2 linked regions of the Rhizobium rhizoryzae genome follow. The protein of the gene in region 1 interacts with the protein of each later gene in a pairwise test. Links are inferred from orthologs where the notes say so. Each region holds a gene or a part of one and is shown on either strand. Other genes may lie near its edges.

What was found. The genes of interacting proteins can lie anywhere in the genome.
Region 2: the proteins of G6N80_RS18195 (region 1) and G6N80_RS18895 interact in binary tests that used the Escherichia coli proteins (3 or more experiments, as listed by UniProt). The link is inferred for Rhizobium rhizoryzae from one-to-one orthologs.

What each region holds. Positions count from the first base shown.
Region 1 is NZ_CP049250.1:2,563,351-2,571,010, reverse strand. Bases 3,784-6,782 are described here. They hold G6N80_RS18195 (two-component system sensor histidine kinase NtrB), read right to left. Parts: upstream 5,834-6,782; coding sequence 4,733-5,833; downstream 3,784-4,732. Other genes in these bases: dusB (tRNA dihydrouridine synthase DusB), read right to left, coding at 5,830-6,782; ntrC (nitrogen regulation protein NR(I)), read right to left, coding at 3,784-4,700. Also shown: nitrogen assimilation response regulator NtrX, read right to left, coding at 1-816; G6N80_RS18205 (sensor histidine kinase NtrY-like), read right to left, coding at 806-3,076; more of ntrC, read right to left, coding at 3,249-3,783; more of dusB, read right to left, coding at 6,783-6,828; G6N80_RS18185 (bifunctional 2-C-methyl-D-erythritol 4-phosphate cytidylyltransferase/2-C-methyl-D-erythritol 2,4-cyclodiphosphate synthase), read left to right, coding at 7,014-7,660.
Region 2 is NZ_CP049250.1:2,708,615-2,712,490, forward strand. What follows is about bases 919-3,876. They hold G6N80_RS18895 (P-II family nitrogen regulator), read left to right. Parts: upstream 919-2,207; coding sequence 2,208-2,546; downstream 2,547-3,876. Other genes in these bases: G6N80_RS18890 (NAD(P)H-hydrate dehydratase), read right to left, coding at 919-1,892; glnA (type I glutamate--ammonia ligase), read left to right, coding at 2,605-3,876. In the rest of the region: G6N80_RS18885 (DUF72 domain-containing protein), read left to right, coding at 1-418; more of G6N80_RS18890, read right to left, coding at 405-918. UniProt on the Escherichia coli protein: P-II indirectly controls the transcription of the glutamine synthetase gene (glnA). P-II prevents NR-II-catalyzed conversion of NR-I to NR-I-phosphate, the transcriptional activator of GlnA. When P-II is uridylylated to P-II-UMP, these events are reversed.

The DNA.
Region 1 (7,660 bases):
ATCGACCTTGACGCGTTTGGATCCACCGACGCGTTCGAACTGTTGATCAACCAGCACCCGCAGGATCTTGTTCTGCGTTTCGCGCGGCATCTCGCCAACCTCATCAAGGTACAAGATACCGCGATGCGCTTCTTCGAGTGCGCCGATCTTGCGTGGCTGCCCCGGCCCGCCTTCCGTACCGAACAGCGCGATCTCCATACGATCCGGCGTAATGGTTGCCGCGTTCAAGGCGACGAAGGGACCGCCCGCACGGGACGACCGCTTGTGGATCATCCGCGCAACCAGTTCCTTGCCGGAACCGGAGGGGCCAAGAATCATAATGCGGCTATTGGTCGGCGCAATCTTTTCGATCGTCTGGCGAAGCTGCGATATGGCGACCGAGGTCCCCACGAGTTCCGAAGAATCGCCCGCCCGTTTCTTAAGCTCGGTGACCTCGCGCTTCAGCTTGGAATTCTCAAGCGCACGTTCGGCGATCAGGATCAGGCGATCAGCCTTGAACGGCTTCTCGATGAAATCGAAAGCGCCGCGCTTGATGGCGGATACGGCAGTCTCGATGTTGCCATGACCTGAGATCATCACGACCGGAACCTCAGGGTGCCGGACCTTGATCTCATCCAGCAGAGCCAGCCCATCAAGCTTGCTTCCCTGCATCCAGATATCCAGGAAAATCAGGCGCGGCACACGATCGGAGATCGCCGCGAGGGCGCTATCGCTGTCATGCGCCATCCGCGTTTCGTGTCCTTCATCGGACAGAATACCCGCAACGATTTCCCGAATGTCTGCTTCATCATCCACGACGAGGATATCAGACGCCATAAGCTGCTTCCTTGTTCATATCTGTTTGAGACGCGGCAGCACTCTGAACATGCGGCAGGATCACACGGATCATGGCACCCTTGCCCTGATCGAAATCCGCCGGTGCGTCGTGCAGTTCCAATTGGCCGCCGTGCTCCTCAATGATCTTCTTCACGATGGCGAGTCCGAGCCCGGTGCCCTTTTCCCGCATCGTCATGTAAGGCTCGAGAATGCGGTGCCGGTTTTCAACCGGTAGACCGTTTCCATTGTCGATGATGTCCACCCGGAACTGGTCCTTCGCCGCATCGAACATTGACCGAACCAGAACCTTCCGGCCATCGCGCTCGGCGTCACTGGGGACCGCCTCTATGGCCTCAACCGCATTTTTGATCAGATTGCCGAAGGCCTGACCCAGCATGCGCGAGTCAAACAGGCCCTCCAAGCGCTCGTCTCCCAGTTCGCGGAAAAACGTTACATGGCTGGCGCCCATTTCGCGCAGGAAAATTGCATCCCGGAGGATATCCCGAAGATCGCCCTTTTCCTTCGTCGGCTTCGGCATTCGGGCGAACGAGGAGAACTCATCCACCATTCGGCCAATGTCACCCACCTGCCGCACGATTGTATCTGTGCACTGGTCGAAGACTGCCCGATCGCTTTCGTCTATCTGCTTGCCGTATCGACGTTTCAACCGTTCTGCTGAAAGCTGGATTGGCGTCAGCGGGTTCTTGATCTCGTGCGCAATACGTCGAGCGACGTCGGCCCAGGCGGTCGACCGCTGCGCAATGACAAGGTCGGTGATGTCGTCCAGCGTGATGACATAGGAGTCAGTGCTGCTGCGCTGCTCTTCGCGCGTGACCTGCACACTCAGAGTGCGTTCCTTGCCACCGCGTACAAGATTCACTTCCTTGCGCAGCTCTCCACGCGCCCTGCCCGCTGCCTCCTTCAGAACCTGATCGATTTCCGGCGCCACGTCTTCAAGTCGCTCGCCAACCAGTTGGTCGGCCTGCATGCCAAGAAAATCTTCGGCAGATGGATTGACGATCGTGATCCGGTGGTCGTTTTCGACACCGATAACAGCGGCCGTGACACCCGAAAGCACAGCCTCGATGAAGCGGCGGCGATCATCCACCTCATCCTTCGCTTCCAGAATTTCATTTCGCTGGCTGCGTATCTGCGAGATCATCTTGTTGAAGGTTCGCGATAGATTGCCGACATCGCCATCCGCAGAGCGCACCGGCACCACGACATTGAAATTGCCCGTCGCGACATTATCCGCGGCACTGATCAGCAAACGGATCGGGCGAACGATACGGTCGGCGACGGCGATGGCAGTCCAGATCGCAGCCAGAAGAACGATGAGCGCGAAGCCAAGATAGAGAACGGCAAAGGCGACCTGCAGGCTCATACGGCCCGCTTCCATGGCTTGATACTCCGCCCGATTATCCTCCATCAACCGCATGGCGCTCATGACCTTGGGGTCGACGGCACGGATGGTGTAGAGAAACGCGCCAGGGATGGCTTCCAGCTTGATGATCGCGCCAACCAAGTTTGTAATGCCAGGCGGAATGAGCGTCGGCTGACCGGCCGCCGAACTGGCCAAGGCATCCTTGGGGATTGCAGGTAGCGGCTTTTCGGTCTGGATATCCGCCTGGGCGATCGCTTCGCCATCTTCACGGACCAGGAATGCACCCAGCATTCCACGACCCCTGGCCTGACGCGTCATCAGGTCAACGAATCCGGTGCGATCCAAATAGAACATCGCACGGTTTCGTTCGAGGTCGTTTGCCATCGATACGGTCTGACCCTGCAGATAGCTCGCATTCTCAAGCATATAGGCGCGTGCAACGTCCAGCGAGGACTGGACGATCGACTGGGTGCGCAAGGAGAACCAGCGATCAAGACCGACATTGAGCGTCAGACTTGCAAAAATCGCGACCAGGACAGCAGGCGTGATCGCCACAATCGAAAACAGTACAACGATACGGACGTGTAGACGCGCTGCGGCGCGGCCGCGCTTGCGCGCTTTGACCAGGCGTGAAACTTCGCGTGCGATCAGATAGATCAGCCCCAGCACGAAAAGCGTGTTGAGAACTGCCGAGGTGATCACGACATTTGACGTCGGTGCAATGGGCGTAGCGCCGAGAAGCACGAGAAGAGTTGCAACGGCGCAGATGAGTGCGCCGCCTGCAAGCAGAAGCCCGGGCAATGCGAAGGATGCACGCCGGTCCTGCACCAGTGCCGCTGGCTCTTCACCCGCGGCCGCTGACAACGCATCTGCCATGCTTAACCCCAATCCCAGTCCCTGCACTCAAACAGCGACCAACGCGCTCATTTCGCAAAAACGACCGCATCCGGGATGCGACTCGATCTCTTCTGCGTTGCTATTGAGCAACGCATTGTGGCGAAAATGCAACGAGCCCTGATCCTATGTCAAGCTCGAAGGGCAAGGACGGCTACACGGTCCGCGAGCTGCGGTAGACCGAAACGCCCAATTCGCGGATCTTCTTCCGCAAAGTGTTGCGGTTGAGCCCAAGCAGATCCGCTGCCTTGATCTGGTTTCCTCTCGTTGCCGTGAGGGCGGCAAGAATGAGCGGATATTCCATTTCTGTCAAAACGCGGTCGTAAAGCCCCGGCGGCGGTAATGCCTCGCCAAAGCTTGCGAAATAGGTCCGCATGTTTTCTTCGACCGCCTGGGCAATCGTCATGTTATCCGGTCGCGCACCCATTTTCTCGATCGGACTGTCAGGAACATCGGATCTGAGCTCCGTATCGATAATCTCGCGCGTAATGACTTCCTGTGGATAGAGCGCCATCAACCGGCGAACAAGGTTCTCCAGTTCGCGAACGTTTCCGGGCCACGCATAGGCTTTCATCAGATCCAGCGCCTCCGTGTCGAATCGCTTGCCATCAAGGCCCTGCTTTTCAGCCTGCTGCATGAAGTGACGAACGAGATCCGGAATGTCTTCAGCGCGGTCCCGCAAGGGCGGCAAGCGCAGCGGCACCACATTAAGGCGATAGTAGAGATCCTCGCGGAACAGTCCCTGATTGATGAGCTGCTTCAGATCCTTGTTGGTTGCGGCCACGATCCGGACATCGGTACGGATCGGAGTCCGGCCACCCACCGTCGTGTACTCCCCCTGCTGAAGAACGCGCAGCAGGCGCGTCTGGGCGTCCATGGGCATGTCGCCGATTTCGTCCAGGAAAAGCGTTCCGCCCTCAGCCTGCTCGAAGCGACCTGTCGAGCGGTTCTGCGCGCCGGTGAACGCACCCTTTTCATGTCCGAAAAGTTCAGACTCGATCAGGTCTCGCGGAATCGCCGCCATGTTGATGGCAACGAAGGGGCCATTGCGCCGCTTGCCGTAATCATGCAGCGCCCGTGCCACCAGTTCCTTGCCAGTGCCGGACTCGCCCGTAATCATCAGCGTCAGATCGGTCTGCATGAGGCGGGCCAGAACGCGGTAGATTTCCTGCATCGCAGCCGAGCGGCCGACCAGCGGCATGCCGTCCTGCATGTCGTCATCCAGCTTGGCCGGCTTGCGCTTCGGCTCGGAAAGCGCCCGCCCGATGATGGCAATAAGTTCGGTCAGGTCGAACGGCTTCGGAAGATAGTCGTAGGCGCCCTTTTCCGATGCCTTGATAGCGGTCATGAATGTGTTCTGCGCGCTCATGACCAGAACGGGCAGATCAGGGCGTGACTTCTTTATGCGCGGAAGCAGATCGAAAGCGTTCTCATCCGGCATGACGACGTCGGTCACGACCAGATCACCCTCGCCTGCTGAAATCCAGCGCCACAGCGTGGCCGCGTTCGAGGTGATACGTACATCGTAACCGGCACGCGTCAGCGCCTGGTTCAATACGGTCCGGATGGCCGCATCGTCATCTGCGACAAGGATGGTAGCAGTCATTTCAAACTTCCTGTCGTGTTCAGCAGCGACCTTCAAGCCTGAAGGTCATCTCCCTTGTGCATGGGCATGAGTACGCGAAAAACCGTCCGGCGCGCCTGGCTGTCGCATTCGACGATGCCGCCGTGGCCGCCGATGATCTTTGCGACCAGCGCAAGGCCGAGGCCCGAGCCGTTGGTTTTCGTGGTAATGAATGGATCGAACAGATGGGGCAGAAGATCACTCGGCACGCCCGGTCCGTTGTCGATGACGCAGAACTCCAGTGGCAGAGAGATCTTTTCCCGCGTACCGGCGACGGAGAGGCGAATGCCGGGCCGATAAGCGGTGGTCAGCATGATCTCGCCATCCTGCTGGTCCCCAATCGCTTCGGCCGCATTCTTGATGAGGTTGAGAAAGACCTGCACCAGTTGATCGCGGTTTGCATAGACCGATGGAAGCGAGGGATCATAGTTTTCGCTGATCTTGATATCGCGCGCGAAGCCGGCCTTCGCCACAGCCTTTACGTGATCGAGTACGGAGTGAATGTTGAGCGGAACCCGGTCTACGGGACGTTCATCCGAAAACACTTCCATCCGATCGACCAGCGAAACGATCCGATCGGTCTCATCACAGATCAATCGGGTCAGCGCACGATCTTCGTCTGCGACCGATGTTTCGAGCAGCTGTGCGGCGCCACGGATGCCCGAAAGCGGGTTTTTGATCTCATGCGCGAGCATGGATGCAAGGCCGGTCACAGACCGTGCCGCTGCCCGGTGGGTCAGCTGACGGTCGATCTTGTCCGCCATGCTTCTCTCCTGAAACACAATGACAACGCAGCCCGGATCCGTCACCACAGGCGCGACATACAGGTCCACCAGCTTTTCCTGGCCAAGACGCGGGGATGAGAGATCGACACGATATTCGTTGACCGGCGCACGACGCTCCCGCACCTGATCGATCAACGCCAGAAGCGGGCTGCCAAAAGGAATGAAGGTCGAGATTTTGTTCTTGGCGAGATGCGTAGCGCTGGCACCGAAAAAAGCTTCGGCCTCCCAGTTTGCGAACGCAATCTGCCCTTCCTGGTCAACCATGATCACCGGGTTCTGAACGGAATTCAAAACCGCCATGGCCAGTTTGTCTGTTGCTTGCGGGCTCATGCGGCCTCCCTACGCGCAGGAACCGCGCCTTTGATCATCATATCTTCCAATACCTTGAGAACCCGCTCGGGATCCCGCTCTGTCATCAGGCTCGCTTTCAGCTCCGCCGGGACGCCGATCGTGTTGCGATCGAGATACCAGCCGACATGTTTGCGGGCATGGCGCAGACCGGCCTCCCGCCCATAGAACGCAAGCATCATTTCGTAGTGTTCGCAGGCAACCGACGCCTTTTCGCGGACATCAGGTTCCCGAGCACCAGCCAGTACGCCTGCATGCCACGGACGACCCTGCGTGCCTCGGCCAGTCATGACAGCATCCGCACCGGATGCTGCAACGATGTTCTGCACGTCGTCTGCTGTCTCGACATCGCCATTGGCCACAAGCGGAATGGATAGAACGTCCCGAACCGCGTGAATGGCGGACCAGTCCGCACGACCTTCGTAAAACTGCATCCGTGTCCGCCCGTGCACGGTAATCATTGCAACCCCGGCGTCCTGCGCTCGCTTTGCGATCAGGGGCGCGTTGAGCGAATTGTCATCCCAGCCCAACCGCATCTTGACTGTGACGGGCACGCGAACAGCACGAACCACAGCTTCCACGAGGCTCAGTGCATGGTCAGGATCCCGCATGAGGGCAGAACCGGAATATCCACCGGTCACCTTCTTTGCAGGACAGCCCATATTGATATCGATGATGTCAGCACCCTCGCCCTCGACAATCCGGGCGGCTTCGGCCATCCAGTGTGCCTCGCGGCCTGCCAGCTGCACCATATGTGGGCGAATGCCGGTACTTTTCAGCCTCTCCCAGGATTCACCCTTGTTATGGACGAGTTCCCGGCTCGCGACCATTTCCGTCACCACCAGCCCTGCGCCATAGCGCCAGGCAAGTTGCCTGTACGGAAGATCCGTCACGCCCGACATCGGAGCAAGCACGATCCGGTTCCGGATCTCGACCGGTCCGATGAAGAATGGCGCTGCAGGATTGAATGGACTCAATTGATGATCTTTCGGGCATCGGAAATTTCTGCCCTATTTTTATTCATTGATTTAGGTTTTGCCAAGAGCGTTTTCGCGAATGCGTCATTTATGGGCGCGAGGCTGGAAAACCGGGATTTGAAGCTGTAGTTCTGCGCTGTCAATCAGAGGATGAACTTAAAATCAATGTATGATGGGCGGCAAATATGAGGATTGGCGTTGTTATTGTGGCAGCAGGCCGTGGCGAGCGTGCCGGTGCACCTGAGCAAGGGCCCAAGCAGTACCGGCCCATCGGTGGGCTGCCCGTCATTCAGCACACGTTGAATGCATTTCTTACGTGGCAGCCAACTCATCAGGTCGTCTCGATTATTACCGTCATTCATCCAGATGATACTGACCTGTTCGCAACAGCAATTGATGACCTCAGCAATGCGAACCGCATACACTCGGTGATGGGCGGCGCGACACGTCAGATGTCCGTCTTGGCCGGCTTGAATGCATTGAAGGGATCAGGCGTCACACATGTCATGATTCACGACGCGGCCCGTCCCTTTGTCGAGCATCAGTTGCTCGATTCCATCGCAGACATTCTTGCAGAGGGCGCAGCCGGCGTTCTTCCCGCAATGGCGGTGACCGACACATTGAAGCGGGCAGATGCATCAGGCGTCGTTGAGGAGACGGTGCCCCGCGCAAACCTCTATGGCGCGCAAACGCCTCAAGGCTTTCGCTTCGAAGCGATTCTTGCCGCTCATGAGGCTGCTGCAACGAGTGGCAGGACAGATTTTACCGACGATGCTTCCATCGCAGAATGGGCGGGAATAGCCGTGAGGCTTTGCCCTGGCACATCAAGCAA
Region 2 (3,876 bases), 150 kb from region 1 along the record:
ACTCCTTCCAAAGTCGCTCAACGGCCTGCCTCTTCGCCACGTCGTGGAACCGCGTCACGCGAGTTTCTGTTGCGAGGCGTTCGTGGATCTTCTGGCAAAGTACGACGTAGCAGCAGTGTGTGCTGACCATGAGGAATACCCGATGTTTGCGGATGTGACGTCGGACTTCGTCTATCTGCGCCTGCAGCGCGGTTCCGATGATGTGAAAACCTGCTATCCGGAACCTGAGCTCGAACGATGGGCAGACCGCATCTCGGTCTACGCCGAGGGCGGCACGCCGGACGATCTGTCGCTGAACGCCCCAAACCGGAAGGCCGCGAAGACCCCTCGGGACGTCTTCGCTTTCTTCATCACAGGGGGTAAAGTCAACGCACCCAACGGTGCCCGTCGGCTTTTCGACAAGCTCAAAGGGGATTGAGGCTTTCGAGCGCGGATGGAATTGCCGTGACAAGGTCCTCTGCCGTCATGCCTCTTTTCGCGTGTTGCGCCGCTTGCGCATGAAGCCAGACTGCCGCGGCGGCGGCCTCATAGGCGGGCATTCCCTGCGCCAAATGCGCGCCTGCAATACCGGCCAGCACATCTCCGGATCCCGCAGTCGCCAGCCAGGGCGGCGCATTCTCATTGATCAGACAACGTCCATCGGGTGCGGCGATTACCGTGTCCGGTCCCTTGTCGATGACGACTGCGCCTGAGCGGGCGGCAGCAAGTCTGGCACGCTCTATCTTGCCCAGGCTGTCATTTCGAGCCAGATCCGGAAACAGCCGTGCGAACTCGCCTTCATGAGGCGTCAGAATATATGGACTTCCGATGTTCTTGAATGTCGCGAACAGCTGCCCGGGATTAGACGAGAAGGACGTGATTGCGTCGGCATCGATAACGCAGGGCTTGGCAGCCAGGACTTCGATGTAGTCCCGAATCGTCTCTCCGACACCAAATCCAGGGCCGATAACGCAGGCGTGGATCTTGGCCTCGGAGAGCCACTGCTCCACGTCCAGTCGCGAACTGACAGACCGGACCATGACCGCGGTCAGCGATGCGGCAGCGACATCGAGTGCATCCGGCGGAACGCCCACCGTGACGAGCCCTGCCCCGGCATGAAGGCCTGCGGCAGCGGCGAGACGTGCGGCTCCGGTATGGCTGCGTCCCCCGGAAAATACGGCCAGATGCCCGCGACGGTACTTATGCGTATTGGCTTCAATCAAGGGGTATTCGATTTGCCAGGCTTTCGGATTGTTGACCGAGACTGATCGGGCATGTTGCTCGACGATCCGTCTTGGCATGCCGATCGACGCGACCTCCACTGTGCCGCAGAATGCGCGGCCCGGCATCAACAGATGTCCCGGCTTGCGAGCCTCGAATGTGACGGTGACATCGGCATCGAACGCCGCACCCCGCATGCGCCCTTGATTCCCGCAGATGCCGGTTGGAAGATCAACCGCCAGGACCGACGCATCGGCAAGCTTCACAGCCTCGATCAGGGTCTGGACAGGCTCGGGCAAAGGTCGTGTCAATCCAGCACCAAACAAGGCATCGATGACCAGATCATCTCGTTCAGGAGCGTAGGCGGAAATGGGTTCTATCGGCAGCGGGCACCGCTCTCGTGCATCTCTCGCCGCCCCCTCAACGCTCGACCTTCCCCAGGAAAAAACGGCGACATTGCATCCATGGCTAGCGAGAACCTTGGCAGCGACATAACCATCGCCGCCATTGTTACCCGGGCCACAAAGAACTGCGATCTTCCGAGCCTCTGGAAAGTGCCGAAGTGCGGATGCAGCCACGGCATAACCCGCCCGTTCCATAAGAGCAGCGATCTCAATTCCACGCCCTACCGAATCCGCATCAGCGGCTGCAGCCTCCTCGGTCGTGAACAGGATTGTCTCATCACGCAGCATCTTTGAGCATTTCCCCAAGTTTTCATTCTTGAACGTCAAACGAGGTCCCAATTTAAGATGATTTTTTGTGCTTTTGCATATTTTTTAAACTCGCTTAAATGCGACTTTCGTGTGCACTTTCGGACTAACCCTCTCTCACCAGCTTCCCCTTGCATTGTGCATCGTGAAACCATAGCCTGCAATCAAGCAGGAGGAGGGTTCTAGATCCGGAACCAAAAATTCTTTGCCGCTCCATGCGGTTGGCACGCTACGTGCATCTAGTTGGGCAAACGGGCATCACCCGTTTTCGAGGGAGAAGCGGAGAGTTATTTTCTCATGAAGAAGATTGAAGCGATCATCAAGCCTTTCAAACTGGACGAAGTCAAAGAAGCGCTTCAAGAGGTCGGGCTGCAGGGCATTACAGTAACGGAAGCGAAGGGTTTCGGTCGCCAGAAGGGGCATACCGAGCTTTATCGCGGCGCTGAGTATGTTGTTGACTTCCTTCCGAAGGTTAAGGTGGAAGTGGTGCTGGCTGATGAAAACGTGGATGCGGTGATCGATGCGATCCGCAACGCGGCTCAAACTGGACGCATTGGCGATGGCAAGATCTTCGTCTCCAACGTTGAAGAAGTTGTTCGCATCCGCACCGGCGAAACTGGTGTAGACGCAATCTGACAAACCCGGCCGACTAGAGCCGGGCAAACGACTAACATATTGATTAATGGGAGATTCCATGACGACCGCAAGCGACATCATGAAGCAGATCAAGGAGAATGACGTCAAGTTCGTGGACCTGCGCTTTACCGACCCCAAGGGTAAGCTGCATCACGTCACGATGGACGTCGTAGCCGTCGACGAGGACATGTTCGCCGATGGCGTCATGTTCGATGGTTCCTCCATTGGCGGCTGGAAAGCAATCAACGAATCCGACATGGTACTGATGCCCGATCCGGCAACAGTACACATGGACCCCTTCTTCGCCCAGTCCACCATGGTCGTGATCTGCGACATTCTGGATCCGGTTTCCGGCGAAGCCTATAACCGCGACCCACGCGGCACAGCCAAGAAGGCCGAGGCATACCTCAAGGCGTCTGGCATCGGCGACACGGTTTTCGTCGGACCTGAGCCGGAATTCTTCATCTTCGATGATGTGAAGTACAAGGCTGATCCATACAATACGGGCTTCAAGCTCGATTCCTCGGAACTGCCATCCAACGACGACACAGATTACGAGACCGGCAACCTTGGCCATCGCCCGCGCGTCAAGGGCGGCTACTTCCCGGTTCCGCCGGTCGACAGCCTTCAGGACATGCGCTCCGAAATGCTGACGGTTCTCGCCGAAATGGGCGTCGTCGTAGAAAAGCATCACCACGAAGTAGCGGCTGCGCAGCATGAGCTTGGCGTGAAGTTCGATACGCTGGTTCGCAATGCCGACAAGATGCAGATCTACAAGTATGTCGTGCATCAGGTCGCCAATGCTTATGGCAAGACCGCTACCTTCATGCCAAAGCCAATCTATGGCGATAACGGTTCGGGCATGCACGTACACCAGTCGATCTGGAAAGACGGCAAGCCAACCTTTGCTGGCGACGAGTATGCCGGTCTTTCCGAGAGCTGCTTGTACTACATCGGTGGCATCATCAAGCATGCCAAGGCAATCAACGCCTTCACCAACCCGACAACCAACTCCTACAAGCGTCTGGTTCCAGGCTATGAAGCGCCGGTCTTGCTGGCCTACTCGGCTCGCAACCGCTCTGCTTCCTGCCGTATTCCATTCGGAACAGGCCCCAAGTCCAAGCGCGTAGAAGTTCGTTTCCCGGATCCGGCTCAGAACCCGTATCTCGGCTTCGCTGCAATGTTGATGGCCGGCCTCGACGGTATCAAGAACAAGATCCATCCTGGCAAGGCCATGGACAAGGACCTGTATGACCTGCCGCCGAAGGAGTTGAAGAAGATCCCAACGGTTTGCGGTTCGTTGCGTGAAGCGCTCGAAAGCCTGGACAAG